DNA from 4 places in the Pannonibacter sp. I15F10I1 genome. Region 3 is predicted to be linked to each of the others. Evidence: riboswitches for the same ligand, from Rfam matches in the RefSeq annotation. Region 3 holds a riboswitch; each other region holds the start of a gene.

Region 1 (7,479 bases), on a different contig from region 3:
GCCAACCAGCAGCCGGGCGGCATGGGGAATGACCAGTCCGACGAAGCCGATCGACCCGGCTATGCTGACCATGACGGCGGTCATGATGGCCGCCGTGGCGATCAGGATCATATAAACCCGGCGCACCGGAACCCCGGCAGATGCGGCGGCGTTGGTTCCGAAGGCAAAGGCGTCCAGATGCCTTGCATGCAGCAGGCAGACGAGGAAACCGGCCAGGGCCACCGGTACGGCCAGCCCGGCATCCGGCCAGCGCACGCCCGACAGATTGCCGAGCAGCCAGAACATGATGCCGCGTGCCTGATCGGCCGTCGCCGACTTGGTGACGATGAAGGAAGTGACCGCGTTGAAAAGCTGCGAACAGGCGATACCCGCCAGAATCACGGCGGCACTGCTGCGTCCGGCGAGGACGGCCAGCAGGCTGACCAGGCCGAAGGCCGTGAGCGCACCGGCAAAGGCCCCGAGGGGAAGGGACAGCAGCCCGCCCCCGAGCCCGAGAATGGCAACACTGACCGCGCCAGTGGAGGCTCCCGCCGAGATGCCCAGGATATAGGGGTCGGCCAGGGCATTGCGCAGCAGCGACTGGAGGATTGCCCCGCACAAGGCCAGAGATGCGCCGCAGGCCGCAGCAGCAACGGCACGGGCAACCCGGTAGTTCCAGATCACCCCTTCGTCGATCGGGTCAAGGACATAACCGGCTGCCCAGAGCCGGTTGGCGGCCGTCTGGAAGACGGTATCAACCGGGATGGAGGTCTCGCCAATGGCAGCCCCGGCGGCAAGAGCTGCAATGAGAGAGACGGTGCCAAGCGCACCGCCTCCCCATTTTCCTGCGTGGAAAGGAAGCGTCATCACTTGGCGAGACCGAAACCGGCCAGCGCATCGGCCAGCACTTCCATGCCTTCGATGGTGCGGATCGTCGGGTTCATGGCCTGTGCATCCATGACGATGATTCGGCCTTCCTTGACCGCAGGCATCAGACTGGTGACCGGATCCTCCTTGAGGAACTTCTGCTTCAGCTCCACGTCATCGGCGGGGAACCGGCGGCGGTCCATCTTGCCGGCGACGATCACCGTGGGGTTGGACCGGGCAATCGTCTCCCAGCCTACGGTCGGCCACTCTTCGTCGCTCTCGATCACATTCTTCAGGCCAAGGCTCGCGGTCATGTAGCCGGGTGCGCCCTTCTGACCCGCCACGTAAGGGTCGATTGCCAGATCGGCACTCGAGAACCAGAAGACGGCCGAGACTTCGCCGTTGACGGCCCCGATCTTCCGGCGTGCGGCCTCCTCCCGCTCCTTCAGCTCTGCGATCAGGGCAGCGCCCCTGTCCTCGACATCGAAGATGCGGGCGAGGTCGTCGATCTCCCGGTAGATCAGGTCCATGGAGAAGCTGGCCTTGCGCAGCCCGTCATCCCCGGCAGAATTGTCCTTGCCGGTGCAGTCGGCCGGAGAGGTGTAGACGGCGATCCCCAGTTCCTCGAACTGTTCCACAGTGGCAACGACGCCCTGCGGGCCGATCTGCCACTGAAACTGGGTGGTCACCAGCTCCGGCCGGGCCCCCGTCACACTTTCAAAGCTGGGCGCATTGTCTGCAAGGCGCGGCACCGTGGCGTTGACCTCCTCATAGCCCTCAATAACGGGGCCGATCCAAAGGGCTGTCCCGGTGATCTTGTCCGCCTGTCCCAGCAGATAGAGAATCTCGGTGGTGCTCTGGCCCACGGAGACGGTCCGCTCCGGTGCCCTGGTGAAGGTCAGTTCCTTGCCGCAGTTCTCCAGCGTCAGCGGATACTGGGTCTTTCCGGCGTGAGCGGCACCAGACAGGGCGAAAGATGCGCAGGCAGCAAGGCCTGCGGCGGCAGCAAAATTGCGCAGAAGCACGGGAGGTTTCCTTCCTTTGGGCAGATGTCATGTCAAGGCGCCGCAATGCGGTTGCATCACGCCTTGAAATGCTCAAGCTCCGCGCGGACCAGACAGCAGTCCGCTGAAGCGGCTGGAGCCAGCGCAGGACCGGGAAGGCAGGGAAGCGCATGCCCCCCGGAGGAAAGGGCAGCAAAACGTCTTGCAGGCTCGAAGGCCTGAGGCAGAAATACCGTCATTTTGATCCTCCTTGAGCATCCCCGCTCAAGCATCTGGATTTCACATGACGGCAGGTCTCCTGGCTCACAGATTTCAGGCTGGTCATTTGCCTTCCCGCACCAGTTGAGGACTGGCGCAGTGACCCGGCGCCTCGAAGGAAGCGCCGCAAGAATGACCGGCATCTGCTTACAGTTGCGGGGGCAGCCACGGATTTGGCCCCTGATTGGGTCGTCCGTACCGTGTTCCCTTTTAATCCCGGCAGCTCTCACTGCCAGAAACCGTCGCAGAAGTAGTATTTTCCGGAAGGCGAACCGTCAAGCTGCAGCTGTGCGGCGGTGCCAACAAAAAAGGCGCCCCTTGCGGGAGCGCCTTTCCGGATGTGCTCTGCGGCAGGCCAGTGGCCGGCGCCGCTCTGAGGATCAGTCTGCCAGATCCTCGACGCTGACCACCTGGCCGTCTTCATCCAGACGGTAGACGACCGGTGCGCCGGTGCCCAGTTCACGCTTGAGGATCTGTTCCGGCGTCAGCTTTTCCAGTTCCATGATCAGTGCGCGCAGGGAGTTGCCGTGGGCGGCAACGATGACGCGGGTGCCTTCCATGACGCGCGGCAGGATCTCGGCGCGGTAATAGGGCAGCACGCGCTCGGCGGTCATCTTCAGGCTTTCGCCGCCCGGAGGGGGCACGTCGAAGGAGCGGCGCCAGATGTGCACCTGCTCCTCGCCGAATTTCTCGCGGGCTTCATCCTTGTTCATGCCGGTGATGTCGCCGTAGTCGCGCTCGTTCAGGGCCTGATCGCGGATCGTCTCCAGACCGTCCTGGCCGAGTTCGGCAAGGATGAGCTTCAGCGTGTGCTGCGCGCGGGTCAGGTCCGAGGTGAAGGCGACATCGAACTTCAGCTTCATGTCGCGCAGCTTGCCGCCGGCGGCCTTGGCTTCACCGATGCCCTGTTCGGTCAGGTCCGGGTCCTTCCAGCCGGTGAAGAGGTTCTTGAGGTTCCATTCGCTCTGGCCGTGGCGGACGAGCACCAAGAGACGTTCCATGCACCGATCTCCTTGAATTTCTGAAGGTCTGTCAGTCGTTGAGGCCGAGCACGTCGGCCATGGAGTAGAGGCCCGGCTTGCGGTCGCGCGCCCACAGGGCCGCCCTGACTGCACCACGGGCAAAGATCTGGCGGTCTTCCGCCTTGTGGGTCAGCTCGACCCGCTCCCCCTCACCGGCGAGGATGACGGTGTGGTCGCCGACGACAGAGCCGCCGCGCAGGGTGGCAAAGCCGATGGTGCCGGCCTCACGCGGGCCGGTATGGCCGTCGCGCACCCGCACCGAATGCTCCGCCAGGCCGATGCCGCGCCCTTCGGCTGCAGCCTCGCCCAGCAGCAGCGCAGTGCCGGAGGGGGCATCCACCTTGTGGCGGTGGTGCATCTCGACGATTTCCAGATCGTAATCGGGGCCAAGGGCCGCAGCGGCCTTCTTCACCAGCGCCGCCAGCAGGTTGACGCCAAGGCTCATGTTGCCGGACTTGACGAGCCGGGCATGGCGTGCGGCAGCCTCCAGCTTCGGCAGGTCTTCATCCGTCCAGCCGGTGGTGCCGATGACATGCACGATGCGCGCCTGGGCGGCGAGTTCGGCAAAATGCAGGCTGGCCTTGGGAGCGGTGAAATCCAGCACGCCTTCGGCGGCCGCAAAGGCGGTCAGCGGATCATCCGTGATCCTGACGCCGAGGGGCCCGAGACCGGCGAGCTCGCCAGCATCTTTGCCGAGGGCCGGTGAGCCTTCCCGTTCGATGGCGGCAGCAAGCACGCTGCCTTCCATGGCGGTGATGGCGCGCACAAGGGCCTGGCCCATCCGGCCGGCAGCCCCGACGACGACAAGACGCATCTGGCTCATGTGTGTTCCTGAATTTGTTTCCGGCCCGATATATCAGGCGGGAGGGGCGCGCGAAAGGGTTTGTGGCGGTGAAGCTGTGTGCCCGGGCCACGTGTATTCGTGCCCGGGGTGCCTTGTCCGCACACGCGGGAGGGACGCGAGGGTGCCGCAGGCCGCAAGGGACGCAGCGGCAGCGCAGATCAAACCTGCCGGGCGCTGCCGGGCAAAAGAAAAGACCCGGGCTTGCGGCCCGGGTCCCATGTCTTTCAGGATGTGAAAGCGGATTATTCCGCTTCCTTTTCCTTCTCGATTTCCTTGCCGGTTGCCTGATCGACAACCTTCATGGACAGGCGGACCTTGCCGCGCTCGTCGAAGCCCATGAGCTTGACCCACACCTTGTCGCCTTCCTTGATCACGTCGGTGACCTTGGCGACCTTCTGCGGGGCGAGCTGGGAGATGTGGACGAGGCCGTCCTTGGCACCGAAGAAGTTCACGAAGGCGCCGAAATCGACGCACTTCACGACCGTGCCTTCGTAGATCATGCCGATCTCCGGCTCAGCGGCGATGGAGTTGATCCAGTTGATCGCAGCCTTGATCGCCTTGCCGTCGGAGGAGGCGACCTTGACGGTGCCGTCATCCTCGATGTTGATCTTGGCGCCGGTCTTTTCCACGATCTCGCGGATGACCTTGCCGCCCGAACCGATGACTTCACGGATCTTGTCGACCGGGATCTTCAGCACTTCGATGCGCGGCGCATGTTCGCCGAGTTCCGAACGGGCTTCGGTGATCGCGTTGGACATTTCGCCGAGGATGTGGATGCGGCCATCGCGGGCCTGATCCAGAGCGACCTTCATGATCTCTTCGGTGATGCCGTCGATCTTGATGTCCATCTGCAGCGAGGTGACACCCGTGGAGGTGCCGGCCACCTTGAAGTCCATGTCGCCGAGGTGGTCTTCATCGCCGAGAATGTCGGACAGAACAGCGAACTTGTCGCCTTCCTTGATGAGACCCATGGCGATACCGGCCACCGGAGCCTTCAGCGGAACGCCTGCATCCATCAGCGCCAGCGAGGTGCCGCAGACGGTTGCCATCGAGGACGAGCCGTTGGACTCGGTGATCTCGGAGACGACGCGCAGGGTGTAGGGGAACTCGTGGTGGTTCGGCAGCATCGGGTGGATGGCGCGCCATGCCAGCTTGCCATGGCCGATTTCACGGCGGCCCGGCGAGCCCATGCGGCCCGTCTCGCCCACGGAATAGGGCGGGAAGTTGTAGTGCAGCATGAAGTGCTGCTTGTAGGTGCCTTCCAGCGCGTCAACGAACTGCTCGTCTTCGCCGGTGCCGAGGGTGGCAACGACCATGGCCTGGGTTTCACCGCGGGTGAACAGGGCCGAGCCGTGTGCACGCGACAGGATGCCGACTTCCGAGACGATCGGACGGACGGTCTTCAGGTCGCGGCCGTCGATGCGGTGGCCGGTCTCGATGATGGCGCCGCGAACGATCTCGGCTTCCAGCTTCTTGAACAGCTCGCCGACAACGGTGCCAGCCGGAGCTGCGTCGCCGCCGTTGGTGATGACGGCTTCCACGACCTTGGCCTTGGCCGCGTCAACGGCGTTCTTGCGCTCGGTCTTGGAGGTGATCTTGTAGGCGGCGGTCAGATCGGCGGCAGCAATGCCCTTGATCTTGCCATAGAGTTCGGAGTGATCCGGCAGGTTGAGAGCGCGCGGCTCCTTGGCTGCGGTCTCGGCCAGCTTGATGATGGCGTCGATCACGGTCTGGAAACCGCGGTGACCGAACATCACGGCGCCGAGCATGATGTCTTCGTTCAGTTCCTTGGCTTCGGATTCCACCATCAGAACGGCGTCATTGGTGCCGGCGACGACGAGGTCGAGCAGCGAATCGGCCATGGTGTCAACGGCCGGGTTCAGCACGTATTCGCCATTGATGTAGCCGACGCGGGCGCCGCCGATCGGGCCCATGAACGGAACGCCCGACAGGGTCAGGGCAGCAGAGGCTGCGACCATGGCGAGGATGTCCGGGGCGTTTTCCATGTCATGCGACAGGACGGTCACGATCACCTGGGTGTCGTTCTTGTAGCCGTCGGCGAAGAGCGGGCGGATCGGGCGGTCGATCAGGCGCGAGGTCAGGGTCTCGTGCTCGGACGGACGGCCTTCACGCTTGAAGTAGCCACCCGGGATCTTGCCGGCCGCGAAGGCCTTTTCCTGGTAGTTGACGGTGAGCGGGAAGAAGTCCTGACCGGGCTTCGGCTCCTTGGCGGACACGACAGTGGCCAGCACCTTGGTCTCGCCATAGGTGGCCATCACGGCGCCGTCAGCCTGACGGGCAACCTTGCCGGTCTCGAGCACGAGCGGGCGGCCTGCCCAGTCGACTTCAACACGATGAATATTGAACATGCAATGTCCTTACATATGCGTCCGCAGCCCCTTGGCATGCGGGCGGTTTCCGGCTGGCCCCGGACGGGCCGGTTACCGGGGACAGATCATGGGCAAGACGGCAAGACGCTTCCCGTGCCCCTTGGCACTTCCGGGAGAGCATCCGGCGATCCTGCCCCATGACTGTCATGAGACTTCCTATAAGCAAACGCGGCGGGCAAATCCACCCACCGCGTTTCCTTGTTATCCTTAGCGACGGATCCCGAGGCGGCCGATCAGCGTCTTGTAACGCCCTTCGTCCTTGCGGTTCAGGTAGTCGAGCAGGGAACGGCGCAGGGCCACCATCTTCAGCAGGCCACGGCGGGAATGGTTGTCCTTGCCGTGTCCCTTGAAGTGTTCGGTCAGGTTGTTGATCCGTTCGGTTAGAACGGCGACCTGCACTTCCGGAGAACCGGTGTCACCTTCCTTGATGCCATATTCCTTGATGAGCTGCGCCTTGCGCTCTGCAGTGATCGACATCGGTATGTCCTTTCATGGGATGAAGCTGGCCGGGCCAGCTATATATTGGCGGCGCGTGGCCGCCGTGTGCCGCTCCTGCCGTTCAGCCAGGGCCGGGATGTCGTCCAGCAAAGGTCGGGCAGAAGGGATCGGGGCCATCATTGGCCCGATTGCGCGGGAATATGACGGAGACGGCCTGCAAATTCCAGAAGAATCTTGAAAGGCCGCACCCCGCCGTTCCTAAAGGTGAAGAATGCGCGAAGGCTGGAACCGGCCCTTGTCAATGAAGCCGAGCGCCACCGGCGTGCCGCCATGGCTGGCGAAGGCCAGATCGCAGGACAGCGGCGCATTGCGCCCGCGCAGCAGCACTGCCATGCCCTGACGGATGCGGGCGGCATCGTCGCTGCTGACCGGCACTTCCGGCAGGTCCTCCAGCGCCTCGCGCACGGGCAGCAGGAAGTCCATCAGGGCCTCCACATTGCCCTCCGCCTCTTCGGCTGCCTCGCTCAGCTCCTCCAGCGTCACCATGTCGGCTTCGCCAAAAGGCCCGACCAGCAGGCGGCGCAGCTCGGTGACATGGCCGCAGGTGCCAAGGCGGCGGCCCAGATCGCGCGCCAGAGCCCGGACATAGGTGCCCTTGCCGCATTCTGCCTCGAAGA
Region 2 (7,479 bases), on a different contig from region 3:
GCTGCTGCCGGTTTCAGCTTGGCTCGGTGCGGTGTTCATGATCTTTGCCGACATTCTGTCGCGGATCCTGATCCCCGGACAGGTGCTGCCCATCGGCGTGATGACCGCCCTTGCCGGTGCCCCTGCCTTTGCCCTTCTCCTGATCCACAGGCCAGTGACACGATGATGCTGACAGCTCATGACCTGACATGGCGCGCGCAAGGCCGCCTCATCAACGACAAGGTCAGCCTTGATCTCGCAGAAGGCGAGTTTCTGGGCATTGCCGGACCCAACGGCTCAGGGAAGTCGACCCTTCTGTCCATGCTCTCCGGGCTGCGCAGGCCCGCATCCGGACATGTGACCGTCATGGGCACGCCCATGACGGATCTGTCCCGGCGTGACATTGCACGCCGGATTGCCGTGGTCGAGCAGCATGCGGAGACCAGCGAGCGGCTGACCGCGCGCCAGGTCGTGGAGCTTGGCCGCACCCCGCATCTCAGCATTCTGCGGCAATGGTCCAGCGAGGACGATGCCATCGTCTCGGGCGCCATCGCGGCGGCCGGCATGCAGGAGTTCGAGACACGGGAATGGCTAACCCTCTCCGGCGGGGAAAAGCAGCGGCTGCAGATCGCCCGTGCCCTGGCACAGCAGCCGGCGATCCTCATCCTGGATGAACCCACCAATCACCTCGACATCGAGCATCAGATCGGCCTGCTGGACCTTGTCAGCTCGCAGGGGCTCAGCGTCATTGCCGCGCTGCATGACCTCAATCACGCGGCCATGTTCTGCGACCGGCTGATCGTGATGGACGCTGGCCGGATCGCTGCGCAGGGCCGTCCCGGCAGCATTCTCACCCCAGATCTTCTGGCCAGGGTCTTCAAGGTCGAGGCCACGGTGGAAACGGGACCGGAGGGCGAGTGCCATATCCGGTATGCCCGGCCATCCAGCCGCCGCAGCAAACACCCGCTTCAAGGAGCAGCAGCATGATGATGCGCAGCCTCGCCCGCACCCTTTTCCTCAGCTTTGTTTCTGCCCAGTCCCTGCTCATGGCAAGCACCGCTGCAACCCGAGCCGGGACTGTCGACGTCCAGATGCTGAACCGGGGCGCCCATGGCACCATGGTGTTCGAGCCCGATTTCGTGCAGATCGCGCCGGGCGATACGGTGACCTTCCGGGTTGGCCACAAGAGCCACAATGCCGCTTCTATCGCCACAATGGTGCCCGAGGGCTTCGCCGGTTTCACCGGCAAGATCAACGAGGAGATTTCCATCACCTTTGATCGACCGGGACTCTATGGCATCAAATGCTCACCGCACTATACCATGGGTATGGTCATGGTGATTCGGGTCGGCGATGCCGCCCGGCCTGCGGGTTTTCCCGACGCAAGCGTTCCCCCTGCCTCTCTCAAGCGCTTCGAAGAGATTTTGGCCCGCTCCGGCCTCTGAGCCAGATAACTACATCTTGTGGGTATCCTGCGTCAGCTCACATAGGGATTGATAAAAATCGAATCTCCGCTATGTTGAGTCCTGTTCAGGGTTCTCCGGCGGAAACGCCGATGAGCTAAGACGGGAACAGGGTGAAACCGGCGGAAATCCGGCAATTCCCAGGCTGCCCCCGCAACTGTGAACGGTGAGCGTTCGTCCCATTCTGCCACTTGGCCGCAAGGCCTGGGAAGGCGGGGCGGCGTGATGACCCGTGAGCCAGGAGACCTGCCTTGAGCGTAACGTCCACCGGCGGGGTGCCGGAGGGGTGTGGTCAGTTCATGTCCGGCTCTGCCGGGCTGTCCGCTCCCTCTGGCCAGCGCCATCTGCTTCGGCAGCAGTGCTTCGGGGTGCAGGCATGATCAAGAGAGCCGTTTTCGAGTTTCCGCCGGGGTAGTCACCTGCGGCCCGTTTTCTCCCGCTCCACCGGATTGGTCCGGATGCCGCAGCGTGGGAATTGTCCTTGAGTTTTTATCTGATGCCGGCTGCGCAGATGCGTGGCCGAACCCTTTGTCACGTCCGTCATATGAGGATCGACCGATGACCGTCACCGTCTACAGCAAGCCCGCCTGCGTTCAGTGCAATGCCACCACCCGCGCCCTGGAGCGCAAGGGCATCGACTACACGCTGGTGGACATTTCCGAAGACACGGCGGCCTATGACTACGTGACCGGCCTTGGCTACCGTCAGGTGCCGGTGGTTGTCGCCGGTGAAAACCACTGGGCCGGTTTCCGCCCGGACCTGATCGGCGGCCTCGGCTGAACCCCTGAAGGGCGCGTGCACCATGGGCAGGCTCGTCTATTTTTCCAGCACGTCGGAAAACACCCGCCGCTTCGTCGAGAAGCTGGGGTATGACGCCATCCGCCTGCCCGTGGACGCCAGCGCGCCCGTGCCCCTCGTGAGTGAGCCCTTCGTGCTGGTGACGCCGACCTATGGCGGCGGCACGGCGAAGGGCGCGGTGCCGAAACCGGTGATCCGCTTTCTCAACGAGGAGCAGAACCGCAAGCTCATCCGCGGCGTCATCGCAGCGGGCAACACCAATTTCGGCGAAGGCTATGCCATTGCCGGCAACATCATTTCCGCCAAGTGCAACGTGCCGTTCCTCTACAGGTTCGAGCTTCTGGGCACGGCGGAGGATGTCGAGAACGTCACCCTCGGACTGGAACGGTTTTGGACATGCTAGACACGGATTCCCCGCAGGACGCGGGCGCAAAGACCCACTCCGCAGCCGTTGCCCCGGCTTCCGGCGGCAGCAATGCCCGCCAGTCCACGGCGCTGGACTATCACGCGCTGAACGCGATGCTGAACCTCTATGATGATGAGGGAAAGATCCAGTTCGAGAAGGACCGCGAGGCCGCGCGCCAGTATTTCCTCTCGCACGTGAACCAGAACACGGTCTTCTTCCATAACCTGAAGGAGAAGCTCGATTATCTGGTCACCGAAGGCTACTACGAGCCCGAGGTTCTGGAGCAGTATTCCTTTGCCTTCGTGCGCGACCTGTTCGACGCTGCCTATGCAAAGAAGTTCCGCTTCCCGACCTTCCTCGGCGCCTTCAAGTATTACACGTCCTACACGCTGAAGACGTTTGACGGTAAGCGCTATCTGGAGCGTTACGAGGACCGCGTCTGCATGGTGGCGCTGGCGCTGGCGCGCGGCGACGAAGCCCTGGCCATGGCGATGATGGAAGAGATCATCACCGGCCGCTTCCAGCCGGCAACGCCGACCTTCCTCAACGCGGGCAAGAAGAGCCGTGGCGAGCTGGTGTCCTGCTTCCTGCTGCGCATCGAAGACAACATGGAGTCCATCGGCCGGTCGATCAACTCGGCGCTGCAGCTGTCCAAGCGCGGCGGCGGTGTGGCCCTGTGCCTGACGAACCTGCGCGAATCGGGTGCGCCTATCAAGCACATCGAGAACCAGTCTTCCGGCGTCATCCCGGTGATGAAGCTGCTGGAAGACAGCTTCTCCTATGCCAACCAGCTGGGTGCCCGTCAGGGTGCGGGCGCGGTGTATCTCAACGCCCACCACCCGGACATCATGCGCTTCCTCGACACCAAGCGCGAGAATGCGGACGAGAAGATCCGCATCAAGACCCTGTCGCTGGGTGTCGTCGTGCCGGACATCACCTTCGAGCTCGCCCGCAACAACGAGGACATGTACCTGTTCTCGCCCTATGACGTGGAGCGGGTCTACGGTGTGCCCTTCTCCGAGATTTCGGTGACGGAGAAGTACCGCGAGATGGTCGAGGACGCGCGCATCCGCAAGTCCAAGATCAAGGCCCGCGAGTTCTTCCAGATCATCGCCGAGATCCAGTTCGAGAGCGGCTATCCCTACCTCATGTTCGAGGACACGGTGAACCGGGCCAACCCGATTGCCGGCCGCATTTCCATGAGCAACCTGTGCTCGGAAATCCTGCAGGTGAGCGAGGCCAGCCTCTATGAGGAGGACCTGTCCTATTCGCACCTCGGCAAGGACATTTCCTGCAATCTCGGCTCGCTGAACATCGCCAAGACGATGGATTCGGATGATTTCGGCCGCACGGTCGAAACCTCCATCCGCGCCCTGACGGCGGTCGCCGAGATGAGCAACATCACCTCCGTGCCCTCCATCGCCCGTGGCAACGCGGAGAGCCATGCCATCGGCCTTGGCCAGATGAATCTGCACGGCTACCTCGCCCGCGAGCGCATCTTCTACGGCTCGGAAGAAGGCATCGACTTCACCAACATCTACTTCTACGCCGTGACCTATCATGCGGTCCGCGCGTCGAACCGTCTGGCTGTCGAAAAGGGCCGCAGCTTCAAGGGCTTCGAGAAGTCCAAGTATGCTTCGGGCGAATATTTCGACAAGTACACGGATCAGGTCTGGGCACCGAAGACCGAGCGCGTGGCGCAGCTTTTCGCTGATGCCGGGATCCATATCCCGACGCAGGACGACTGGCGCGCCCTCAAGGCCGAGGTGATGGCAGGCGGGCTCTATAACCAGAACCTGCAGGCCGTGCCGCCCACCGGCTCGATCTCCTACATCAACCACTCGACCTCCTCGATCCACCCGATCGTGTCGAAGATCGAGATCCGCAAGGAAGGCAAGATCGGCCGCGTCTATTATCCGGCGCCCTACATGTCGAACGAGAACCTCGACTATTATCAGGATGCCTACGAGATCGGGCCGGAGAAGATCATCGACACCTATGCCGCAGCCACCCAGCACGTGGATCAGGGCCTGTCGCTGACGCTGTTCTTCCGCGACACGGCCACGACCCGCGACATCAACCGGGCGCAGATCTACGCCTGGAAGCAGGGCATCAAGACCATCTATTACATCCGCCTGCGCCAGATGGCTCTGGACGGCACGCAGGTTCAGGGCTGCGTGTCCTGCACTCTCTAATACCAAGGCTCTGAGATGCTGACGCATCACGCCTTGAAAATGCTCAAGCGCCGCAAGGGCTTAGCCAATGCTCGATAAGTCAAGCTCATCGAGCATTGGTATAAGCTGTCTGGCCCGTGGAGAAAGCATCATGAACATGCACATCAAGCCCGCCTCCCGCGTGCGCGCCATCAACTGGAACCGCATCGAGGACGACAAGGATCTGGAAGTCTGGAACCGCCTGACCGGCAATTTCTGGCTGCCCGAGAAAGTTCCGCTGTCCAACGACATTCAGTCCTGGGCCACCCTGCGCCCGGAAGAGCAGCGCCTGACCATCCGCGTCTTCACCGGCCTCACCCTGCTGGACACGATCCAGAACGGTGTTGGCGCGGTGACGCTGATGGAAGATGCCGTGACCCAGCATGAAGAGGCGGTTCTGTCGAACATCTCCTTCATGGAAGCGGTGCATGCGCGCTCCTATTCCTCCATCTTCTCGACGCTCTGCCTGACGCCGGATGTGGACGAGGCCTACCGCTGGTCGGAGGAGAACGAGTTCCTGCAGAAGAAGTCCGCGCTGATCATGGAGCAGTACGGGAGCGGCGACCCGCTGAAGAAAAAGGTGGCTTCCGTCTTCCTCGAAAGCTTCCTGTTCTACTCCGGCTTCTATCTGCCGATGTACTGGTCGAGCCGCGCCAGGCTGACCAACACGGCGGACCTTATCCGCCTGATTATCCGCGACGAGGCGGTGCATGGCTATTACATCGGCTACAAGTTCCAGCGCGCGCTGGACCGGGAGCCGGAAGCCCGCCGCCAGGAGATCAAGGATTTCGCCTTCGACCTGCTGCTGGAGCTTTACGACAACGAGACCCGCTACACCGAAGACCTTTACGACGGTGCGGGCCTGACCGAGGACGTGAAGAAGTTCCTGCATTACAACGCCAACAAGGCGCTGATGAATCTCGGCTATGAAGCCCTGTTCCCGGCGGAGGCCTGCAAGGTGAACCCGGCAATTCTCTCGGCTCTTTCGCCGAATGCCGACGAGAATCACGACTTCTTCTCCGGCTCCGGCTCGTCCTATGTCATCGGCAAGGCCGTGGCGACGGAAGACGAAGACTGGGATTTCTGAGAGCCGGCCAGAAGCTTGGATGATTTCAGGGCCTTACGCTTGCGCGTGAGGCCCTGTTCTTTTTTTCACGCGGCGGCTTGCTGCGTCACAAGCCTTCCCGGCCCCTGAAGCGGCGCTGATAGGCTGGATCGTAGAGCGCGCTTTCGCGGAACTCCTTGGCGCCAAGCCCGTGGCCCACAAAGATCAGCGCCGTGCGCTCGATGGGGTTCTCCGCCACCTTGGCACAGATATCCGCCAGCGTGCCGGAGACGATCCGCTCGTCCGGCCAGGACGCCTTGACGACGATGGCAACCGGGCAATCCGCGCCGTAAAGCGGGGTCAGCTCCGCCACCACCCTGTCAAGCGCATGGATGGCGAGGTGGATCGCCAGTGTCGCGCCGGTGGCACCGAACCGCTCAAGCGTTTCCCCCTCCGGCATGGGCGATGCCCGGCCTGACACGCGGGTCAGCACAAGGCTCTGGGCCTCGGCGGGGATCGTCAACTCGCGCCCGAGCGCCGAGGCGGCCGCCGCAAAGGCAGGGACGCCCGGTGTCATCGTATAGCCGATGCCCAGCCGGTCCAGCCGCCGGATCTGCTCGGCCACCGCGCTCCAGACCGACAGGTCGCCTGAGTGCAGGCGGGCAACATCCTGCCCGTTTTCGGAAGCACGCAGGAACTCGGCCTCGATCTCGTCCAGCGACAGCGGCGCCGTGTCGATGATCCGCGCGCCCTCCGGACAGAAAGCCAGCAGCTCTTCCGATACGAGAGATCCGGCATAAAGGCAGACCGGACAGCTTTCGATCAGGCTGCGGCCCCGAACGGTGATCAGATCAGCCGCGCCCGGGCCTGCGCCGATAAAATGGACCTTCATCATTCTTCCTCTTTGATTGGGTCTGCAGCCGCACCCGGCTTCGTCCAGCTCCATTGGGTGACGGGCATGGCCGGCCGCCAGCCGTGCATCGAGCCGATGGGTGAGGCGCGGGTGATTTCAATGCGCGTCAGCGAGCCGCCGTTGCGGGCATGCAGGGCAAGAAGCACGGCTTCCATTTCTGTCGTCACCGCATTGGCCACAAGGCGGCCGCCCGGCTTCAGCCGTTCGATGACCGTTTCCATGACGCCGGGGTTCGTGCCGCCACCGCCAACGAACACGGCATCGGGCGCAGGCAGATCCGTCAGCGCTGCAGGCGCTTCGCCCTCAATGACCTGCAGGCCGGGCACGCCGAAGCTTGCGGCATTGCGGCGGATGCGGGAGGCGCGTTCGCCATCGCTTTCGATGGCGATCGACTTGAGCGAAACATCTGCCAGCATCCATTCGATGCTGACCGAGCCGGAACCGCCGCCAACATCCCACAGGAGTTCCCCGCGCCTCGGGGCAAGGGCGGACAGGGTCAGTGCCCTGACCTCGCGCTTGGTGATCTGGCCATCATGCTCGAACAGGCTGTCATCGAGCCCCGGCGCATAGGGCAGCACCCGCGCACCAGAACCTGCCAGTACTTCGATGGCGCAGACATTCAGCGCATGGAAGTCCTGAGGGGCAAAAGCCCCGGCGGTCTG
Region 3 (7,479 bases):
CCGTTTCACCTTTGGCACCGGTAAGCTCGGTGATCTGGGCGGCTTTGCCAGCGCCGTCGTCCTTGCCTTGATTGCGCTTCTGATCGGCTGGGAAAGTCTGATGCGGCTGGCCAATCCGGTGGAGATCAGTTTCGGGCACGCCATTGCCGTTGCGGTCCTGGGGCTTGCGGTCAATCTGTTCTGCGCGTGGCTGCTCCGGGATGATCACGCCCACCATCATCACCATGGCCACGGGCACCATCATGCGCATGATCACACTCATGGCCATGCCCGCCATGAGCACGCTCGGGACAACAATCTCCGCGCCGCCTATATGCATGTGCTGGCGGATGCACTTACGTCAATCCTTGCCATCGTGGCCCTGCTGGCCGGACGCAGCTATGGTTGGCTCTGGGCTGATCCGCTCATGGGTATCGTTGGCGCGCTTGTGATCGCTCGCTGGTCTTGGGGGCTGATTCGCGATTCAGGCTCGGTCCTGTTGGACCGGATTCCTGACGACAAGGATTTGCGAAGCGAAATCCTTGAGGCGCTGGAAACCGGCACCGACCGGATTGCAGACCTGCATGTCTGGCAAGTCGGGCCAGGGCATCATGCTGCAATCATCTCGGTGGTGTCGAGCGCTCCTCGCGAACCCTCGGACTACAAGGCCTGCCTCGCGGAGATACACGAACTCTCCCACATCACTGTTGAAGTCGAACGGGTGAGGGTCAACCCCTGACGTCCCTCACCCCTCACCTCTGCCGTGCCATCAGCCAGATGAAGAACAGGCCGCCGGCGAGGCCGGTGACGATGCCGATGGGCATGTCTTCCGGGGCCATGACGACGCGGGCGCAGATGTCGGCAAGGATCAGGAACAGGGCTCCGGCCAGTGCGGACAGCGGCAGGACGCGGGCATTGTCGCCGCCCGCCACCAGCCGCACCAGATGCGGCATCATCAGGCCGACGAAGCCGATGATGCCGGAGAAGGCGACCGACACGCCGGTGATGAGGGCGCCCGCCACAAACACCGACAGCCGCAGCCGGTTGACGGGGATGCCGAGCGTTGCTGCCGTCTCATCCCCCAGCGTGATGGCGTTCAGCTGGCCCGCCTTCAGCCACAGCCAGATCCCGCAGGGCAGGAGCACGGCCAGCGGGTAGAGCAGGTGGCTCCACTGGGCAAGGCCGAGCCCGCCCAGCATCCAGAACACCACCGTATGGGTGGCCTTGGGGTCAGCCAGGAAGATCAGGATGTTGGCGCAGGCCATGATCACGAAGGACACGGCAACGCCTGCCAGCACCAGCCGGTCGGGCGAACCGGCCCGCGTGATCCGTACCACGCAGAGCACGATGGCTGTTGCCCCCAGCGCGCCGAAGAAGGCGAGCAGCGGCACGGTCAGCATTCCGAGAAACAGCCCGGTATGCAGCAGCGCCAGAATGGCGCCGAAGGCAGCGCCCGAAGAAATGCCGAGCAGATGCGGGTCGGCCAGCTGGTTGCGGGTGACCGATTGCAGGGCGGCACCGGTCATGGCAAGGCCTGCGCCGACAAGAGCTGCCAGCAGCGCCCGGGGAAAGCGCACATCCCAGACGATGGCTTCGCGCGCGGCGCTCCAGGTCTTCTCCACCGATCCGGGGAAGATCTTCGACAGAAGGATCCCAGCGACATCCGCAGGTGGCACGGCGACGGCGCCCACGGCCAGGGCGGCAATCACCGCCGTGGCCAGAAGGGCAAAGCACAGGGCCGCGATGGCCAGCACCGGCCAGATTCTGGACCGGTGCCGGGCAAGTGCGCCTTCCAGCGCATCGGCCTCAGTTGCGTGCGAAACCGTCAACGAGCTTCTCCACGGCGCGGATGTTGCGGGGGCCGGGCGTTGCCTCGACATATTCCAGCACGACGAAGCGGTCATTCTTCACGGCATTGATGCTGGCGAAGGCCGGATTGGACTTCATGAAGGCGATCTTCTGTTCCGCCGTCACCTGCCCGTAGTTGACGATGACGACCACTTCCGGATTGCGCTCGATCACCGGCTCCCAGGCGACGGTGGCCCAGCTCTTGTCGAGATCATCCATGATGTTGTGCCCGCCTGCGGCCTCGATGAGGGCGGTGGGCATGGCGTAGCGGCCTGCGGTGAAGGGCGTGTCCTCGCCGCTGTCATAGACGAAGACGCGCAGCGGCTCCTTGCCCGGCTCCTTCACCCTGGCCGTCACTTCGGCAAGCTTTGCCTCGTAACCGGCGACCAGCGCCTTCGCCTTGTCCTCGACGCCGAAGATCGTCCCGAGGTTCAAAAGGTCGTTGTACATGTCGGCCATGGAGATCTTCTCCTTGGGGCCGATGTGGATGCAGCTTTCGGTCAGCTCATAGACCTTGATGCCGAAGGGGGCGAGGGTGTCGGGCGTCACCTCGCCGCCCACCTTCATGCCGTAGTTCCAGCCCGCGAAATAGAAGTCCGCCTCTGCACCCAGCAGCACTTCCTTGGTGGGGTATTTTTCGGCGAGTTCCGGTAGCTCCTTCACGCCTTCGCGCATTTCCGGGTCCAGCGTCTTCCAGCCGGACACGCCGGTGTAGCCGGCCATGTGGTCCGTCAGGCCCAGCACCAGCATCATTTCGGTGAGGTTCACGTCATTGGAGACGGCGCGTGTGGGGGCGGCGTCAAAGGTGACATCGCGGTTGCAGCTTTTCACCGTCACCGGATAGGCGAGGGCGCTGGCGGTTGTGGCCAGAAGGGCGGCGAGAGCAAGGGCTATACGCATGTTTTCAGATCTCACAAGTGAAAGGAAAAACGGGGGGAGGAGCCGGAGGTGTCGATCCGCGATCGGACAGAGAAAGCCCCGGCGATCGTGTTTTCGGTCAGCGCCTCTTCCGGCGTGCCCATGGTCAGCACGGTGCCATTGGCGAGCAGCAGCACCCGGTCGGCATGTTCTGCGGCCAGCGTCAGGTCGTGCAGGGTGGTGATCACCGTCAGCGGCAGGCCGCGTAAAAGCGCCATCAGCTCCAGCTGGTGGCGGATGTCGAGATGGTTCGTCGGCTCATCAAGAATGAGCAGGCGCGGTTCCTGCGCCAGCGCACGGGCCACCAGCACCCGCTGGCGTTCGCCGCCGGACAGGGTGCCGAAGGAGCGCCCGCTCAGCGCCGTTAGATGCAGCCGGGCCAGGGCATGCTCCACCACCTCGCCGTCACGCGCTCCGGCTGCCGCAAGTCCGCGCTGATGCGGCAGGCGGCCGAGGCTGACGATCTGGCGCACGGTGAGGGCAAAGTCCGTCGGCTGCTCCTGCAGCACCACGGCAATGCGGCGGGCCGTGTCACGGCTCGACATGGCCCAAAGGCTCGTGCCTTCCAGCCGCACATCGCCGGTCTGCGGTTTGTGGAAGCGGTACAGCAGCCGCAGCAGCGACGACTTGCCCGCACCATTGGCACCGCAAATGGCCAGCATCTCACCCTGATTGACGGTGAAGCTGATCCCGGAGAGGAGCGCCAGATTCCCGCGCGGCCCCCAGCCGAGATTGTCCGCTTCAAAGAATGGCGCGCTCACGTGCCGGGCCCGAAGGCGGTTGTGCGGCCGGGCGCGGGAATGCGGGCCAGCGCCGTCTTCGCCATCCGGCCCGGACGTTCTGAGGCCTTGCACCAGCCATCGGCAAGGCCGTGATACTGGCGGGCGAAAGCGGTGATATCCGGCACGTCGTCCAGCGTCAGATTGCCGAACAGCCAGCCGGTCTTGCCCGGCGACGTCAGCGCGACAGCGCAGGGCTGGCCACAGGCGGCCATGCATTCAACGCCGGAGACGGACCAATGCGTGTCCTGCTGCAGCGCACCGGCAAGGGCGGTGCCAAGGTTCTGGCCGGGCCGCTCGCCGGTTTGCGTGTCACGGCAGGTGACGCAGATGGTGAGATGATGGGAAGGGGAGGTTCCTTCCGTCTGGGGAATGGCCTGCACGGGCGCAGGCACAGGTGTTCCGGCCAAGGCCGGTCCCTGAATGGTCATGGCTATGCTCCTTCCGGGACACCCCGCCCGGCGGTTTGAGGTCTGCTGTGATGGCAGGTCTCCTGACTTGCGGGTCGCCGCTTGCCCGGTCCTTCCCGTTCCTCGCAGGAACAGTGGATCACCCGGGGTCGCTCGCCGCCTACAGTTGCGGGGGCAGTCACGGACTTGGCGCCTGTTGGCTACACCGTACCGTGTTCCCTTTTCACCCGGCCAAGGCTTTGCCAGCCGGGAACCATCGCCGCAGATGATCAAAGCCGCCGTCCTTCCTGTCAAGCTCCATCGTCATAAATTCAGGATGGGTCTTCATACGGCGGCAGTGATATATGTAATAAGATAACATTACAACATGAGAGCTGCGACTGGATAAAAAAATCCCCGGCTGCCTATGCCGGCAGCCGGGGGAGTCGCCTCTCATCGAGCTGGGGTGGACGGTATCCCGGGGGCAGGGATGCCGCCAAAAGGCTGTGCCTTTACGCCAAGTCTTAAGATGCTGACGCATCAAGACTTGGAACGCTCAGGCGCCGCAGTGTTCGAACAATTTCCGTTGAGCAAAGCTCTCCGGGGGCTTCGTCACTCGGCGGCGATGCGGGCGCTGGGGTTGTTCGGATGTGTCGTCCAGTTGGCATAGTCCCCAGAGACGGAACGTCCCGTCCGTGGATCAACGGTTCCGGTGGCCATTGGTTCCATGGTGATGCAATTTTCCACCGGGCAGACCGAGACGCAGAGATTGCAGCCGACGCATTCCTCGTCGATCACCTCGAACTTGCGCACCCCGTCGACCATGCTGGTGATCGCCTGATGCGAGGTGTCCTCGCAGGCGATGTGGCAGCGGCCGCACTTGATGCAGAGGTCCTCGTCGATCTTCGCCTTGGCGATGTAGTTGAGGTTGAGGTAGCGCCAGTCGGTGACATTGGGCACCGCGCGGCCGGAGAAGTCCGAAATCCGCTCGTAGCCGGCCTCGCCCATCCAGTCCTTCAGCCCCTCGATCATCTCCTCGACGATCTTGAAGCCATAGGTCATGGCGGCGGTACAGACCTGCACGTTGCCGGCACCCAGCGCGATGAACTCCGCCGCATCGCGCCAGGTGGTGACGCCGCCGATGCCGGAAATGGGCAGGCCGTAGGTTTCCGGATCGCGGGCGATTTCCGCCACCATGTTGAGGGCAATCGGCTTCACCGCCGGGCCGCAATAGCCCCCGTGGGAGCCCTTGCCGTCAATGGTCGGCGTTGGTGCCATGCGGTCGAGATCGACACCCACGATGGAGTTGATGGTGTTGATCAGCGACACCGCATCCGCACCGCCGCGCTTGGCGGCCTGCGCGGGCTTGCGCACATCGGTGATGTTGGGCGTCAGCTTGACGATCACCGGCATGCGGGTGTGCTTCTTGGCCCAGCGGGTGACCATCTCGATATATTCCGGCACCTGGCCCACGGCCGAGCCCATGCCGCGCTCGCTCATGCCATGCGGGCAGCCGAAGTTCAGCTCCACGCCATCGGCCTCGGTCTCTTCCACGCGCTTGAGGATCGCGGCCCAGTTGGGCTCCTCGCAGGGCACCATCAGGGACACGACAAGGGCGCGGTCCTTCCAGTCGCGCTTGACGCGCTTGATTTCCTGCAGGTTCACCTCAAGCGGCCGGTCGGTGATCAGCTCGATGTTGTTGAGGCCGATGAGCTGGCGGTCCTTGCCGTGAATGGCGCCATAACGCGGACCATTGACGTTGACCACATTCGGGTCCTCGCCCAGCGTCTTCCACACGACGCCGCCCCAGCCCGCCTTGTAGGCGCGCACCACGTTGTATTCCTTGTCCGTTGGCGGCGCGGAGGCGAGCCAGAACGGGTTGGGCGACTTGATGCCGACGAAATCAGATCTCAGATCAACCATGACGGGATCTCCGGAAAGAACGGCTGGCTCAGGCGCTGAGCGCCTGATGGATGGCTTCTGCGGCAACCTTGCCGTCCTCGACGGCGGCCACGGTCAGGTCTTCCCCGCCGGCGATGCAGTCGCCGCCGGCCCAGACTTTGGCCATGGTGGTTGCACGGGTGGCGTCCGTGACGATGCGGCCCTTGTCGAGGGTCAGCGCCGCCGCCGAACCGTTCAGCCCGGACGGGTTGAGCTTCTGGCCCACGGCCTTGAACACCATGTCTGCGTCAAGGCGGAAGGTCTCGCCGGTCATCATCAGCTTGCCCGTGTTGTCGAGCCGGGTGCGTTCCAGCTCGATGCCGGTCAGCTTGCCGTTTTCCCCGTGCATTGCCCTGGGGGCTGCCCAGTGCAGGATGCGCACGCCATTGGTCTGGGCGAGGTCCTGCTCATAGGGGCTGGCGTTCATGTGCTCCTTGCCGCGCCGGTAGGCGATGGTCACCTCCTCGGCGCCCAGCAGCTTGCTCTGCACGGCAATGTCCACCGCCGTCATGCCGCCGCCGATCACCACCACGCGCCGGCCGACGGGCAGGGTGGAAAGATCCTCCGCCTGCCGCAGCTCCGCGATATAGGCAACCGCATCCACCACGCCCTCCAGCTCCTCGCCGGGAACGGACAGGCCATTGACGCCGGCAAGGCCGATGCCGAGGAACACCGCGTCGAAGTCCTTCGTCAGGGCGGAAAGGGAGAGGTCTTCGCCCAGCACCTTGCCATGCTCCACGGTGATGCCGCCGATGGAGAGGATGAAATCCACCTCGCGCGCGGCAAAGTCATCGACGGACTTGTAGGCGGCGATGCCATATTCGTTGAGCCCGCCCGCCTTGGGCCGGGCATCATAGAGCGTTACCGCATGGCCATGCACCGCAAGGCGGTGGGCGCAGGACAGGCCCGCCGGGCCAGCGCCCACAACAGCCACGCGCTTGCCGGTTTCGGGGGCGCGGGTGAAGGGCGTGGCGGCGTGCGTTTCCATGTAATGGTCGGTGGCAAAGCGCTGCAGCTCGCCGATCTTCACCGGCTTGGCTTCGGCCTCGTTGCGCACGCAGGCCTGCTCGCACAGGGTCTCCGTCGGGCAGACGCGGGCGCACATGCCGCCAAGGATGTTCTGCGCAAAGATCGTGCGCGCCGCGCCGGTGTCGTTGCCGGTCGAGATCTGGCGGATGAACAGCGGAATGTCGATGCTGGTCGGGCAGGCGTTCACGCAGGGCGCGTCATAACAGAAGTAGCAGCGGTCACTCTCCACCCTTGCCTCATGCGGGTCGAGGCGCGGGTGCAGGTCACAGAAGTTCTGTGCATACTGGTCAGCCGGAAGGCGCGCAGGCGCAATGTCCGGACCAGATCTGGTCTCAGTCATGGGAGGATCTCCGGAAGGTGGCGATCTATGTTCGGCGCCCGTTTCTTTTTGCGAACAGGCTTATCCGCTCCCATTGAAGGAAAATTTGTCCAAACAGTCAAATATTTTTCGAAAGATCAATTATATGAAGATGATAATCATGTTTTTTGCAGGTGCTAACTGATTGAAATGATTTGGGGCAAGCGGTTCCCGATCCGCAGCCTTTCCGGCTTCATCCGGCCGGGAAAACCGGTTTTCGGGCAATCGAACCGGTCAA
Region 4 (7,479 bases), on a different contig from region 3:
GCGTCCGCCAGCATGTTGAGGAAGCGCTGCTGGCGAAGGCTGGCGAAGATGCCGCCTTCCGCACCCTGCTGCTGAGCGATCCGCGCGCTGCCCTGAAGCAGCTGCTTGGCGTGGACCCGATCCCCTCGCTCAAGATCCGCGTCATCGAGGAACAGGCCGGGGAGGTCACCCTCGTCCTGCCCCGTGCGATTTCGCAGAAAGATCTGCCGGAGGAATTGCCGGATGAGCTTCTCGATTTTGCCTCTGGCGGCAATGCCAAGGAGTGCTGGTGGAAGTTCAACCAGTGGGCCTACAAGCAGGACTGGATGCCCTGAGAAAGCAATCTTCAAAGGAGAAGACCATGACGTATACGACGGTTCCCATGGCATCGGTACGCGCCCACATCGAGTCAGTGCTCATCGAAAAAGCGGCCTCTGACGCAACCTTCCGCGCTCTGCTGACAAGCAATCCTCACGCCGCTCTCCGCAAGCTGCTGGGCGTTGACACGCTCCCCTCGCTGAAGATCACCGTGATTGAAGAGCAGCCAGGCGAAATCACGCTCGTTCTGCCCCGGGCGATTGCGCAGGACGAGTTGCCGGACGAGCTGCTTGACTACGCCTCTGGCGGCGACGGCAAGCAATGCCTCCTCGGACGGACAGAGCCTATGATCGCGCGCTTCACCTAGTCCAGAAACAGCAAGGCAAGAATCCGGCGAGGGCCACCTGCAGCAGAAACTGCCGGGGGAACGCCTGAGGCATTGCGCACGCAAACCGGCCCTGCAGCCCTGAACTCACGCCCTGCAAGGAAAGACACCATGCCGCACATGACAGATACCATGGCAGCCGCCCGCGCCCACATCGAGGCTGCGCTGATCGAAAAGGCCACGTCTGACGCAGCCTTCCGCGCGCTGCTGACGAGCAACCCGCACGCCGCCATTCGCGAGCTGCTGGGCAATGATCCGATCCCGTCGCTGAAGATCACCGTTGTGGAAGAACAGGCCGGCGAGGTCACCCTCGTCCTGCCCCGTGCGATCGCCCAGGACGAACTGCCGGACGAAATCCTCGACTATGCCGCTGGCGGCAATGCGCAGGAATGCTGGAACCAGTTCAAGAACGACTGGCTCTTCGGCCGGTTCGACAAGAAGAAGTAACCACTCATCACTTGATCAGAAAGGATATTCAGATGACGTCCATGATCGAAGCCGTTGCCGGCGCCCGTGCCCACATTGAGGCTGCGCTCGTTGCCAGGGCAACCTCCGACACGGCCTTCCGCGAGCTGCTGAAGAGCAACCCGCATGCCGCCATCCGCGAGATGTTCGGCAATGATCCGATCCCCTCGATGAAGATCAGCGTCGTCGAGGAACAGGCCGGCGAAGTGCTTCTCGTGCTGCCGCGTTCCATCGCCGAAGACGAGCTGCCGGATGAACTGCTCGATTATGCCTCCGGTGGCAGCCTCGACAAATGCCTGCGGGATATCGGCTTCTTCAAGCCGATCGAAGGCCGCGGCCTCTGGTAATCAAGGAGAAGACCATGAGCGAAATCATCGCCTATCCATTCGAGAAAGCCCGCGCCCTGCTGGAGGCCGAACTTCGAGCCAAGGCACAATCAGACACAGCCTTCCGCGCTGCGCTTCTGAGCGATCCGCACGCAGCGCTCTTGGATCTGCTCGGCACGGATCCGGTGCCCAGCCTTGCAATCCGCGTTCTGGAAGAAACCGCAGGAGAGGTCGTGCTGGTTCTGCCGCGCCGCATCGAAGCGGATGAACTCCCGGACGAGCTGCTCGATTACGCTTCCGGCGGCGCCTACAAGGGCTGCAAAGGCGACGGCTGGACCCAGGACAAGCTGGGCCGCATCGGCATCGATCCTTTTTGACCAGATCATCTGCATGGAGGCCGGGACAGCCCGGCCTCCTTTCATGTCAAAGGTTCAGCCCGCTACATGAAGCCTTGAATTGAACAGCGGGCTGCGGCTCAGCTGCTTCAAGGCTTTTGCACCGGCCAGCACGCCAAGATCCACCAGCGGCTCCAGAATGATCACGGTCATGTAGGCCGCACCGAAGCTGGCTACGTCCGCCAGGTTCTCCGCAGAGAAGCCATGGCCATAGATGGCCCAGAAGGCCACCCAGGCGACGATGCCGCCCTGATAGGCGGTGGAAAGCGCCAGCGCCTGCGAATATTTCAGGTCCACATAAGGCGTCGACGGCGCAATGATTCGCTTTGCCAGCAGGCTGATGCCAAAGAGCGGCACCAGCAGCGTGGTGACATTCATGCCGTATTGCGGCAGGTCGAAGGGCGCAAAGAACAGCCCCTGGATCAGCAACCCGGCCGCAAGACCGATGGCGGCCGCCCCTGCCCCGAACAGCAGCAGCAGGGTCGAGCCGAGAATCAGATGCACCTCCGACACGCCCACGGGGTGATGCGGCAGCACCTCGAAGAAGCAGAACACAAGCGCAGTCGTCATGATGCTGCGCAGGAGAAGCGGAATGGCGCCGCCATTGGTCCGCAGGTCGTCAACGGCGAGTTTTGCCGCAAGCCCGAAAGCCGCTGCCGCCGTGCCATAGCTCAGGATGATCTTCGCGCCTTCAACGACGCCTTCTTCGATATGCATGCTCGTTCCTTTCTGCGCCCGCCGCGCATGGGACTGGGTGGGGCTTTGCGCCCGGTCATGTGATGGACAGGTATCCTGGCTCACGGTTCACTGCTTCGCCTGCCTTCCCAGCCTTTTGGGGCCAGTGGCATCGGGGCGTCGCTCGCCGTTTACAGTTGCGGGGGCAGCCGGGGAATCAGGCCTTGCCTCATGTGCAAGCCCTTCACCCCGTTCCCTGATTTTTGCCGCAGCAGACCTCGTCTGTGCAACCCATCAGCGGCACTCTAGCTCACGCGGAAACAATGCCAAAGCATTTGTGCAGGCGCGCAAGGCCTCCACACACCGGTAAAAAGTATGAGCCTGCCGCGGCAAAGCGCCGTGAAATCGCCCCCTTTGACAGATCATTTCACAAAGCCGTTATGCCGGAGTAGTTTAACCTGCCTTACGGACGGTCATGTTCCGGCCAAAGACCTGTGTGTGACGCAAGTCACGGACCCGGATGGCAAGGTTGGGACATGGTTCCGGCGGTTTAGATTTCAGTTCTCAATCTGGAGCTTCAAATGCGATCCTTTCTGATGCGCGGTGTCAGCGCTTCTGTCATGACCCTGGTGCTGGCCCACGGCGCACTGGCCTTCGAAGCGACCGGCAATGACATTGCCGACGCCTTCCTGACCCGTCTTGAAGCCGGGGAAGTCAAGGTTCTGTCGGTCGGCGGCGTCTCTGAGGATGGCAGCGAGGTCACCATTGAAGACGTCGCCCTCGAAGGCAAGACGCCGGATGACGGCACGGGCTCCATCGGCATCATCACGCTGACCAACGGTGTGGTGCAGGCTGACGGCACCATGACGCTGGACGGCCTCGCCTTCGAGGAAGCCTATCTGGAAGACAAGACGGGCACGGCCGTTTCGGTGGCCTCTTTCGTCGCCAGCGAGGTGGTCCTGCCCCCGGCCGACGGCTCCAAGTCCTTCGAGGATGTGGCCGATTACAAGAGCATCGAGGCCGAAGGCATCGAGATTACGGAAGGCGACAGCACCAAGGCGCGCCTGGAATCGGCCTATGCCGCCATCAACAGCCGCGAAGACAACCTGCCGACCTCGGGCGAACTGACCCTTTCCGGCCTGACCATGGCCGTATCGGAAATGGATGCCTCCTCGGCAAAGCAGCTGACCGATCTGGGTTACGAGACCGTCACCGCTGACCTTTCGACCGACTTCAAGTGGGATCCCGTGACCGGGGTTCTGGACCTGCAGAAGCTGGACATCACCGCCGCCGACATGGGCGGTGTTTCCCTCGCAGTCCAGATCGGCGGTTTCACCAAGGAAGTGGCCGAAAAACTGTCTGCCGCAAAGGACAACAGCGAAGAAGCCATGGCCATTCTCCAGGGGCTGACGGTCAATTCCATGCGCCTGCGCTTCGACAACGGCTCCATCGTCGACCGTCTGCTGGACCAGCAGGCCAAGACCGCCGGTTCGGACCGCGCCGCAGTCGTAAGCCAGCTCAAGACCGGCCTGCCGATGATGCTTGCCCTGCTCCAAAACCCGGAGTTCCAGGCCAAGGTAGCAACCGCCGCTGCCGAGTTCCTGGACAACCCGGTGTCGCTGCAGGCTGATGCCAAGCCGTCTGCACCGGTCTCCATCGCGCAGATCTTCGGAACGGCCGTCATGGCGCCGCAGGGCCTGCCGCAGATCCTCGGGATCGACGTAACGGCCAACAAGAAATAAGCGCCGTTTGACGGTCCCGCATCCGGCGATGGTCCCCCATCAACGGAACCATAGACCGGACGCCTGAATTCAGAACCAGCCAGCGCGGCGGTTTGACTGAACTGCCGCGCTTTGCATTTTCACAAAAGGAGGCCAAGCCTTGTTGCCGAACCCGATCTTCACCCGCTTCAGCGCCCGCACCGCCACGGTGGTGCTGGTCATGTCGCTGCCCTCGCACGCTTTTGCCAACCAGGCCAGCGTGCTGGTGGACCGCTGGATGGCGGATTTCACCAGCATGGGGGCTTCCGTTGCCAGCTATGAACGCGCCGAAGACGGTGCAACCGAGAATGACGTCACCATCCATGGCGTCAAGATCGAGTTCGCCATTCCGCTGCCCGGCGGCGAGGACAAGGTGGACGTGAAACTTGGCATCGATGCTGTTTCCTTCGAGGGCCTGACCGAGACGGACAAGGGCTACGAGGCCGCCAGGATTTCCGTGCCGGGAACAGCCCAGGCAGACGTTGAAATCCCCGGCAAGTTCTTCGACACGTCCTCACACCGGCAGACCACGCTGGAGATCCCGGACCCGGAAGACGAGACTGCGGATGCACCGGCAGACGGCGAAGCCGGGGAAAACGCCGAAGCTCCCGAGGCGGCCGCACCGGAGGCAAAGCCTGCCGAACCGGTGAGGATCATCCTCAGCCAGACCGGCTATGTGGCCGAAGGCATGGCCTGGAGCCGCATCCCCGATGTGCCGGAAGATCCGCAGCGCCCGGTGACCCGTTACTTCGACATTGCCCGCACGCTGCTGGACGGCAAGGGTGACCGCTATCACATCGAGACGATGACACTGGAGATGACCGGCCCGGACGGCATGAACCAGAAGACCGTCTACGAAGACTATGCGATGACCGGGTACAAGGACTTCCGGATCGACGAGTATTCGGTCGGCAAAACGGTCCAGACCCAGGACTTCATGCCCCTGGAACCCGGCGGCCAGATGGCCCAGATGACCATGACGATCGGCAAGCAGGTGGTGAAGGACATCGACTTCATGCCGCTGCTGACCCTGATCGGCCAGGGCTCCGACCCGAGCCGCTTGACCATCATGGGCAGCCAGACCGTTGAAGAGATGACCGTCAACGTCGCCAGCGTCGACGTCAAGATCGACAGCCTCACCGCGGATCCCATGAGCATCACCAAGGCGGAAACCCTGCCCCTTTGGCCTTATCTTGACCAGCTGGTGCTGGATGAAGATGCCGTTGACAGCGACGAGGCCGGCAAGGCCGCCCTCGCCTCGCTGCAGTTCTTCAAGGCCGACGGCATGACCGTCAATGGTGTCAGCTTCACCGCTCCGGACGTGAGCGGCGGTCTCGACAAGTTCGAGATGAAGGACATCAGCAGCAACGGCCTCGGCATTGTTGCCTTCGACGGCCTCAAGGTCGATGTGACGAAGCCGCAGGAAAAGGTCGAGATCAATCTGGGCCGCATCGCGGTGGGCGAAATCGACTTCCCGCTGATGGACTCCCTGGTGCGGATCTCCGTTGCCAGCATGAGCGGCATGGAGCCCTCCGTGCAGGACATTCTCGATGCCCGTCCGATCATCGGTCTGGCCGAGGTTCTGGGCGTTTCGGTCAAGGCGGCCGCCATCGGCGATCAGGAGATCGCTCTGGACACCTACCGCCAGACCGAGAAGGGCCACATCAACCGCATCCCGACCGAGGCTGGCCTTGTCATCAAGGGCCTGCGCTTCCCGGCGGCGATTGTGCCCGACCCGCAGTTCCAGGACCTGGCCGCGCGCCTCAACATCACCGAAGTGGTCATCGACCAGAACTTCGAAATGAACTGGGATGAAGCAACCGGTGACCTGACACTCAAGGACCTGAGCCTTGAGATGAAGGACGGTGGCAGGATCCACATGACCTTCACCATCGGCGGTATCCCGAAGGACATCTTCGAGAACCCGGAACTGGCGCAGCTGGCCCTGGCAACCGCCAGCATCAAGTCTGGCCGTATCGAAGCTGAAAATCTCGCTGTCCTGTCGGCCTTCATCGGCGTTCAGGCGGACGAGGCGGGCCTCACTCAGGAAGAGCTCGCCGCCGGCCTCGTCGACGCGATGGCGCAGGACATGGGCCCGCTCACCGGCACCCGCTTCGGCGAGGAACTGCTGGAGGCTGCCCGCACCTTTGCCGCCGACCCGAAGAACATCGTGATCGAAATGGCCCCGAAGGCACCGGTCCCGGTCACGCAGCTTCTGGGTGCAGGCGCCACCGCTCCGCAGACCCTTCCGGATCTGCTGGGTGCAAGCGCCACGGCCAAGTAACCCCCGTTCCCGGTGCGCCTCACGCATCGGGAACAGCACAGCTGACACAGCAAACAGAAACGCCGGGCAGAGGGATCTGCCCGGCGTTTCTGTTTTCCGGCCGCGCATTGCCAATCCGGCAGCTCCGGATCAGCTCACACCGCCATCACGTTGACAGGGTCAGTTCTCGTTACTTCACCATGACGGTGATACAGCCGGAGAGGCTCTTGCCCTTCACCTTGGGCGTCGTGTTCTTGGTGCAGAACTGATCTTCACCCTTGAAGTTGCGCGCAGGCGTATAGATCAACCCCTGCCCCTTCACCACCGACACCTTCCCGTTTTTCGGCTGCCGGGTGATGGTTACATCCGTGGCAGGTTCGCGTGTTTTCTTCACCTCGTCAATAAATCCGGGAAAACTGATTTTACAAACCTTGTCGGCGGAAGTCATTTCGAAGCTTCCCTTGCCATTTCCCGTTCCCCACCCGCGGCCGTTTGAACCACTACATTCTGCGTGAGCAGAAGCGGTAACTGCCACAAGGGCGAATGCTGCGATTGAAAGTCTGATAACGGGGCTCATCAGATGATTTCCTTTTCAGTATGACTGACAGGAACCATTGGTTTATTCTAGCCCCACCCAAGTCAATTGAAAAACCTGATAGCAACGGTAAAAGCGGAAAATTTCCGGATGTTTAGATTTTGAATTCAAACACTTGAGCTATTTCTTGGAGGGCAGGAATGGGCGAAGGGGAAGCTGACAACGGGCCTGAAATCGACAGATGGCACCTCTTGCTGGATGAACTGTGCAACCAGTCCGGTGATTATGACAATGCCCGTCTGGGTAGCGAGCTTTGCCGCCGCCTTGGCAAAAGAGAAGATACGCACTTCGAAACGGCCGTCAGGAACCTGCGCAACT

The links. Region 3 has a riboswitch for cobalamin ahead of IF10I1_RS01330 (DUF1636 domain-containing protein). Riboswitches for the same ligand answer to the same signal wherever they lie in the genome.
Region 1: another riboswitch for cobalamin. It lies ahead of IF10I1_RS20010 (ABC transporter substrate-binding protein); the one in region 3 lies ahead of IF10I1_RS01330 (DUF1636 domain-containing protein).
Region 2: another riboswitch for cobalamin. It lies ahead of nrdH (glutaredoxin-like protein NrdH); the one in region 3 lies ahead of IF10I1_RS01330 (DUF1636 domain-containing protein).
Region 4: another riboswitch for cobalamin. It lies ahead of IF10I1_RS15145 (energy-coupling factor ABC transporter permease); the one in region 3 lies ahead of IF10I1_RS01330 (DUF1636 domain-containing protein).

Annotation. Positions count from the first base shown of each region.
Region 1 is NZ_FYAN01000028.1:304,165-311,643, forward strand. It holds gene IF10I1_RS20005 (iron ABC transporter permease) at 1-846, opposite strand, end outside; gene IF10I1_RS20010 (ABC transporter substrate-binding protein) at 846-1,871, opposite strand; cobalamin riboswitch at 2,121-2,367, opposite strand; gene IF10I1_RS20015 (2,3-bisphosphoglycerate-dependent phosphoglycerate mutase) at 2,489-3,109, opposite strand; gene dapB (4-hydroxy-tetrahydrodipicolinate reductase) at 3,141-3,944, opposite strand; gene pnp (polyribonucleotide nucleotidyltransferase) at 4,217-6,343, opposite strand; gene rpsO (30S ribosomal protein S15) at 6,572-6,841, opposite strand; gene truB (tRNA pseudouridine(55) synthase TruB) at 7,061-7,479, opposite strand, start outside.
Region 2 is NZ_FYAN01000028.1:296,672-304,150, reverse strand. It holds gene IF10I1_RS20005 (iron ABC transporter permease) at 1-166, shown strand, start outside; gene IF10I1_RS20000 (ABC transporter ATP-binding protein) at 163-966, shown strand; gene IF10I1_RS19995 (pseudoazurin) at 963-1,424, shown strand; cobalamin riboswitch at 1,496-1,711, shown strand; gene nrdH (glutaredoxin-like protein NrdH) at 2,001-2,222, shown strand; gene nrdI (class Ib ribonucleoside-diphosphate reductase assembly flavoprotein NrdI) at 2,245-2,643, shown strand; gene nrdE (class 1b ribonucleoside-diphosphate reductase subunit alpha) at 2,637-4,841, shown strand; gene nrdF (class 1b ribonucleoside-diphosphate reductase subunit beta) at 4,972-5,946, shown strand; gene cobM (precorrin-4 C(11)-methyltransferase) at 6,032-6,796, opposite strand; gene cbiE (precorrin-6y C5,15-methyltransferase (decarboxylating) subunit CbiE) at 6,796-7,479, opposite strand, start outside.
Region 3 is NZ_FYAN01000002.1:303,327-310,805, reverse strand. It holds gene dmeF (CDF family Co(II)/Ni(II) efflux transporter DmeF) at 1-718, shown strand, start outside; gene IF10I1_RS01345 (iron ABC transporter permease) at 732-1,808, opposite strand; gene IF10I1_RS01340 (ABC transporter substrate-binding protein) at 1,786-2,727, opposite strand; gene IF10I1_RS01335 (ABC transporter ATP-binding protein) at 2,739-3,506, opposite strand; gene IF10I1_RS01330 (DUF1636 domain-containing protein) at 3,503-3,955, opposite strand; cobalamin riboswitch at 3,990-4,207, opposite strand; gene preA (NAD-dependent dihydropyrimidine dehydrogenase subunit PreA) at 4,526-5,836, opposite strand; gene IF10I1_RS01320 (NAD(P)-dependent oxidoreductase) at 5,865-7,223, opposite strand.
Region 4 is NZ_FYAN01000026.1:408,786-416,264, reverse strand. It holds gene IF10I1_RS15170 (NHLP leader peptide family RiPP precursor) at 1-314, shown strand, start outside; gene IF10I1_RS15165 (NHLP leader peptide family RiPP precursor) at 341-664, shown strand; gene IF10I1_RS15160 (NHLP leader peptide family RiPP precursor) at 794-1,129, shown strand; gene IF10I1_RS15155 (NHLP leader peptide family natural product precursor) at 1,162-1,494, shown strand; gene IF10I1_RS15150 (NHLP leader peptide family natural product precursor) at 1,509-1,850, shown strand; gene IF10I1_RS15145 (energy-coupling factor ABC transporter permease) at 1,905-2,585, opposite strand; cobalamin riboswitch at 2,632-2,854, opposite strand; gene IF10I1_RS15140 (hypothetical protein) at 3,125-4,285, shown strand; gene IF10I1_RS15135 (hypothetical protein) at 4,425-6,587, shown strand; gene IF10I1_RS15130 (Ig-like domain-containing protein) at 6,757-7,143, opposite strand; gene IF10I1_RS15125 (hypothetical protein) at 7,302-7,479, shown strand, end outside.